Regions from separate parts of the Exiguobacterium sp. s40 genome, predicted to be linked through region 2. Evidence: riboswitches for the same ligand, from Rfam matches in the RefSeq annotation. Region 2 holds a riboswitch; each other region holds the start of a gene.
What was found. A riboswitch is a leader RNA that binds a small molecule or an ion and turns the genes downstream of it on or off. The one in region 2 is predicted to bind S-adenosylmethionine.
Positions count from the first base shown of each region.

Region 1 (2,203 bases), on a different contig from region 2:
CGTCAGTCTCGTCTTCATTTTGGCGGCCTCGTTGTTCCGGGAGACGAATTTACTCGTCGTCAGCAGCATCGCTGCCGCGTTGACGTTCTTCATCAAGCGGCTCATCATCCAAAAAGGCCGGCAAGACGCCTTTAAATCGTTGATTGAACAGTATGACGAGGCAAAAGAAGCCGTGTCGTTATCGCAGAGCGAGGCGCAAGCCATCGAAGTGTTTCTCAGTCAATGTGAGCGGCTCAATCACTATGACGAAGGGTTCGTCGAGTTTAAACTGTTCGACCGTACCCTGTACTTTGATTTGAAGACGCGTCAGCCGATTGACCGTCACATCGTGTTCGATTTGCTCGATCACGCTTATCCGAACGAAGCCTCGGTCGAATATGAGATGCGCTTCGAATGGGACGCACCACTGTCGAACGAATTTGACGACGACTATCATAGTTTCATCTCGGTTCGGTCCGAGGAGATCGAAGGGATTCGCACGTGGCTCGTCATGACGGGTGAACACGTCTATGGGTATCCCCCGACCATCCAACGTGAAATCGTCAAACTTCTCAAGTCGTTCAACCGGACGATCAGCCGTTGCCATGAGCGCGACCGTCTTTACACGGAAAGTCGGACCGACAGCTTGACGCTGCTCGCCAATGCACGCGCGTTTTACGAATACGGGATTCAACAAATCTCGGACGGTTCGATGTATCCGATTTCGGTCGCGATGCTCGACATCGACTTTTTCAAAAAAATCAACGATGTGCACGGACATCAAGTCGGGGACAGTGTGCTCCAAGAGTTTGGACGGCGGATTCGCCAGGCACTCCGCACCGAAGATTTTGCCGCCCGTTACGGCGGTGAAGAGTTCATCTTGCTATTGAACCGTTGCGATGTCGAACAGGCAATCGAAATCGCCGAACGAATCCGGCAACAAATCGAGAACAAACCGTTCCACGTCGACGGGATCGATATCCCCGTCACCGCTTCGATCGGTGTCGACACGATTCAGGCGTTCGGTGACAAACGCCTCGACGATACGATTCGTAACGCTGACCGGGCCCTCTACGTCGGCGGGAAGTACGCCGGACGCAACCGCGTCGCCCATTACAATTTCTTAACGACCTGACTCACCCCCACGTTCACCGCGTGGGGGTTTGCTATTGACAAGCGGATTTGAAACAAGTACGTTAGGGAACGTGTCTTATAATTAAATATCACAACTTTTTTATCAAGAGAGACTGAGGGACTGGCCCAGTGACGTCTCGGCAGCGGGTAACCTGTGCCAAATCCAGCGAGCAGTCTGCTCGAAAGATGAAAAAAGTGTTTTCTTGTAGAGAGAGCCTTTTTTCAGAAGGCTCTCTTTTTATTTTATGAATGAGGTGAATCGATTGGAACAACCGACAGCTAACAAATGGGCACTATTGCCTTTGCTCGTCTTCCTCGTCTTCTTTATCGGGGCAGGCATCTACTATAACGACTTTTATAAATTCCCGGTCCTGATCGCGGCGTTGATCGCGGTCATCGTCGCGGCGTTGATGACGAAAGGCAGCGTCACTCAGACGGTCGAGCGTGTCGCCCAAGGTGCGGGGAACCCCGGCATTTTAATCATGGTCTTCATCTTCTTGCTCGCCGGAGCGTTCTCGAGTGTCGCCGAAGCAATCGGCGCAATCGACGCGACCGTCAATGCGGCGCTGACATTTTTACCGTCCTCGCTTCTACTGAGCGGTTTATTCGTCATCGCGGCATTCATCTCGATGGCGATGGGAACGTCGACGGGCACGATTGCCGCCCTCGCCCCGATCGCGCTCGGTATCCACGAAGAAAGTGGCGTCAATATCGCCATCGCGGCGGCTGCCGTCGTCGGTGGTGCCATGTTCGGGGACAACTTGTCGTTCATCTCGGACACGACAATCGCTGCCGTCCGGACCCAGCGTACCAATATGCGTGACAAATTCCGAACCAACTTTTGGATTGTCCTCCCGGCCGCCCTTATCACAATCGTCCTCTTATCGGTGTTATCGAGTGGAGAATCGACTGTCGATGCAGCCGCGTTCGAATGGTATAAACTCATTCCGTACCTTGCGGTCATCGTGCTCGCCTTGACGGGAATGAACGTCATCCTCGTCTTGCTCGGCGGCATCGCCCTGACCGGCATCATCGGTCTGTTGGACGGCAGTCTAGCCGTCACCACGTACGTCACCGCCATGGCGGACGG
Region 1 covers NZ_JACSLC010000012.1:34,757-36,959, forward strand. The annotation lists gene KNP02_RS11035 (GGDEF domain-containing protein) at 1-1,114, shown strand, start outside; SAM riboswitch class I at 1,211-1,306, shown strand; gene KNP02_RS11040 (Na+/H+ antiporter NhaC family protein) at 1,359-2,203, shown strand, end outside.
Region 1: another riboswitch for S-adenosylmethionine. It lies ahead of KNP02_RS11040 (Na+/H+ antiporter NhaC family protein); the one in region 2 lies ahead of msrA (peptide-methionine (S)-S-oxide reductase MsrA).

Region 2 (2,203 bases):
GAGGCCGACGGTCGGTTTGATGCCGACGATGCCGTTGTGCACGCTCGGATGGATGATCGAGCCGCTCGTCTCGCTACCGACAGCGAGCAGTGTCAGGTTCGCTGCGACCGCAGAGGCCGAACCTGAGCTCGAACCTCCGACATCGAGCTTATCCCCATATGGATTGAGCGTCTGCCCACCGACGCCGCTCCAGCCGTTCGGCATGCCCTCGGTCAAAAAGTTGGCCCATTCGGACAAGTTCGCTTTCCCGAGGATGATGGCCCCGCTCGCTCGCAGGTTTTGGACGAGATGGGCGTCCCGGCCTGCGAAGTGATATTCGAGGGCGACGGCCCCGGCCGTCGTCTTCATGAGTCCGTCTGTCTCGACATTGTCTTTGATCAAGACAGGGATGCCGAGCAACGGCAAGCGGTCACCTCGTCGAAATGCCCGGTCAGCCGACTCGGCCTCGAACAAGGCGTCCGGGTTCACTTGAATGACCGCCTTCAGTTTGTCGTTGAACTGGGCAATCCGGGTCAAATAATAGGCCGTCACGTCACGCGCCGTGAACGTTCCTTCTTTATATCCGCGATGGGCAGATTCGATATCGAGTTCCATAAAATCAAATGTGTCAGTCATATTGATTCCTCCTTTGGTCACTCGATGGTATTCGCTATCGACATTTGATTTCCTGTTTTCGTTCGCCAACGAATGTGTAACTTGGTACACTGAAAGAAAAGGGAGGTTACTATGAACCGTTCGTACGTACTTGTCTTATTGTCCGTCTTTGCCTTGTTCTTCTTACAGTTATATGCAGGGGAGGCCCCGTATACGCTACCGTTCTCCATCGTACTCGTCATCCTGATCCTCGGTGCCACCTTGCTCCAACTACGGCGCAAGCCAAACCGTTGACGCCGCTTCAAATCTGATGGTATGATGCTGTCACCAACTACATATCGATATCTTGAGTGAACGAGAGACCTGGCTCTATGACTTCACAGCAACCTGCTACGGCAAGGTGCTACTACCAGCAAGGCGATTGCCTTGGCCGATATGACAGAGCGCTCATGTCGATGACATGGGCGCTTTTTTTGGGAATGAACATGAGGGGGACTTATTAATGGAAAAAGCAACATTCGCAGGCGGCTGCTTTTGGTGCATGGTAACACCGTTCGAGGAACAACCTGGCATCGAGTCGATCGTATCAGGTTATACGGGAGGTCACGTCGACGATCCGACGTATGAACAAGTGAAGACAGGGACGACAGGACACTATGAGGTCGTCGAGATCACGTTCGACCCGACGCTGTTCGCTTACGAGCGACTGCTCGAACTGTATTGGATTCAGACCGATCCGACCGATGACGGCGGTCAATTCCAAGACCGAGGCAGTCAATATGCGCCGGCCATCTTCTATCATACAGAAGAACAACGCGTGCAGGCAGAACAGAGTCGCGATGCGCTCGCGGCGAGCGGACGTTTCCAACAGCCGATCGTCACGAAAATCTTACCGGCCGACACGTTCTATCCGGCCGAGGAGTACCATCAAGACTTCCATAAAAAAAATCCGGCCCACTATAAAGAGGACCGGAAAAAATCTGGGCGTGACGCATTCATTGAACAAGCCTGGTAAGCGAAAGACGGGTCGTCTGACCCGTCTTTTAGCTTTTAGCGATTCCGAGCATGAACCCGGCCACGACGATGAGCCCGATTCCCATAAAGACGAAGACACGTTCTTTCGTCGTCTTCTCTTCTTTCAATAGATAGATTCCGCCGAGCGTCGCCACGACGACGTTCAATTGCGACAAGGCGAACGAGGTCGCGATCCCGACTTCACCGCTCGACACGAACAGCCCGAAGTTCCCGATCCCCCAGGCGAGACCGGCCAAGATGTTTTTGAACGTCTTCGCGTCGAACGTCTTCACGTCTTTCTCACGCAGGCTGAACAACATCGCCGCGACGAACATCCCGACCGACTGTGGCAAGATGGCCGTGATCCCGTCGACCTCGAAATAGTTCGTCAGGACGGCGTACGTCACGTAACCGATACTCGACACGAGCAGAACGAGCAAGCCTTTCTTCAAGGCGCCGCTGCTGTCGCCGTCTTTGTTCTGCTGATACGACGTCAACGCAGCCCCAATCACGATGAGAACGAGCGCCGAAAATCCGAGCCATAGTTCGGTCGTCGTTTTCCAGTCTCCGAGGACGATGACACCGAACAACGATG
Region 2 covers NZ_JACSLC010000005.1:113,648-115,850, reverse strand. The annotation lists gene KNP02_RS06460 (amidase family protein) at 1-615, opposite strand, end outside; gene KNP02_RS06455 (hypothetical protein) at 727-888, shown strand; SAM riboswitch class I at 933-1,033, shown strand; gene msrA (peptide-methionine (S)-S-oxide reductase MsrA) at 1,097-1,609, shown strand; gene KNP02_RS06445 (GRP family sugar transporter) at 1,638-2,203, opposite strand, start outside.

Region 3 (2,203 bases), on a different contig from region 2:
GGAAGCGTATAATGCTCGTCAGCCCCGGCAGACGCCTCGAGATAGTAGAGCTTGTCTTTCGTCTCGAGATGCGTGAGCACTTTATCGAGCAGTGCCGTGAACTTCTCTTCTGCGATCGGTTGGTTGACCGGACCCCAGTCTACTAAATGATTGCTGACTTCATCTTGCACGACGAATTTGTCTTTCGGTGACCGTCCTGTGAATTTACCTGTACTGACCGATAAAGCTCCGTCTTTCGTCAGTACGCCTTCCCCGTTGCGAATGGCTTCTTCCACCAATTCTGGAACCGTTAAGTTCCGCATCATGTCGGCACCTTTAATTAATTCTTCGATTTTCAGGAGCGTTGTCGCCATCCTGAATCCCACCTTTCCCCTAAATAGATGTGGATGAAATCCGCATACTTCCGCGTTTTATTAGTATGACGTTTTTATTATATGTGACATACTAATCAAAAACAACCCTTTTTACCCTTTAAAGTAAGCGCTTTCTTACACTGTCATTCTAACATATTCTGTACCAGGTCATAGTACAAAATCGAATACCGACAAAAAAATGTTTGATATTTCACAAACATAACTATTGCGAGTTCGTGAAAAGTTTTACGAATTCAGTCGATACGCTTGACAGAACGGGGTGTCATTTATATGATGGTCTTCGTAACGGATACTCTTATTCTGAGCGGTGGAGGGAACAAGGCCCTACGAAGCCCAGCAACCGTCCGATTTATCATTGTTATTCGGAAAAGGTGCTATCCTGAAGCGAAGCGCAAGCTTCGAACGATAAGAGGGTAAGGAAGAACGATTCAACCTTTCCCATTGAACATGGCGAAAGGTTTTTTTCATTACCGTCCCAAAGCAACGCGTAAGGGGAACGAGTACCGTCCACACATCACCCTTATTATAGGAGGTTTTTCGAAATGGCAAACTTGAACCGTCGACTTTTCACTTCGGAGTCCGTCACGGAAGGACATCCGGATAAAATTTGTGACCAAATCTCAGATGCGATTTTGGATGCGATTTTAGCTGAAGATCCAAACGCCCGCGTTGCGGCTGAGACATCTGTCACGACAGGTCTCGTGCTCGTAGCAGGTGAGATCACAACATCAACTTACGTGGATATCCCGAAAGTTGTTCGTGAAACAGTTCGTGAGATCGGCTACACACGTGCAAAATATGGTTTTGATGCAGAGACTTGTGCTGTCCTCACATCGATTGATGAGCAATCGGTAGACATCGCCCAAGGTGTCGACCAAGCGCTTGAAGCTCGTGAAGGACAAATGACTGAAGAAGAAATCGATGCGATCGGCGCTGGTGACCAAGGTCTCATGTTCGGTTACGCAACAAAAGAGACACCAGAACTCATGCCGCTCCCGATTTCACTCGCGCACAAATTGTCACGTCGTTTGGCAGAAGTTCGTAAGAACGGCACGCTCGCTTACCTTCGTCCTGATGGTAAGACACAAGTGACGGTCGAATACGACGAAGCGAACAACCCAGTTCGCATCGACACAATCGTCATCTCGACGCAACACGCCGAAGACATCACACTCGAACAAATCCAAGCTGATTTGAAAGAGCACGTCATCGACGCGGTCATCCCGTCTGAACTCATCGACGCGGATACAAAATACTTCATCAACCCGACTGGCCGTTTCGTCATCGGTGGACCACAAGGGGATGCAGGCCTTACAGGACGTAAGATCATCGTCGATACGTACGGTGGTTACGCTCGCCACGGCGGCGGCGCGTTCTCAGGTAAAGACCCAACCAAAGTTGACCGTTCAGCGGCGTACGCGGCTCGTTACGTAGCGAAAAACCTCGTTGCAGCGGGACTTGCTGACAAAGCAGAAGTTCAACTTGCTTACGCGATCGGCGTTGCCCACCCGGTATCGATCGCAGTCGACACGTTCGGCACAGGCAAATTGAGCGAGACTGAGCTCGTCGAACTCGTTCGCGAGAACTTCGACCTTCGTCCGGCCGGCATCATCAAGATGCTCGACCTTCGCCGTCCAATCTACAAGCAGACAGCAGCTTACGGCCACTTCGGTCGTACAGACGTTGAACTCCCATGGGAGCAAACGGATAAAGCGGCAGTGCTTGAAGAAGGCGCGAAACGCTTCGCATAAGACAGTAAAAACGACCTTTCGCTGAGAAAGGTCGTTTTTTCTTGTTAAGATTGGTTTTTATCCTGCTTAGATGTATCA
Region 3 covers NZ_JACSLC010000001.1:257,931-260,133, reverse strand. The annotation lists gene pckA (phosphoenolpyruvate carboxykinase (ATP)) at 1-353, opposite strand, end outside; SAM riboswitch class I at 667-786, shown strand; gene metK (methionine adenosyltransferase) at 917-2,125, shown strand; gene KNP02_RS01305 (hypothetical protein) at 2,170-2,203, opposite strand, start outside.
Region 3: another riboswitch for S-adenosylmethionine. It lies ahead of metK (methionine adenosyltransferase); the one in region 2 lies ahead of msrA (peptide-methionine (S)-S-oxide reductase MsrA).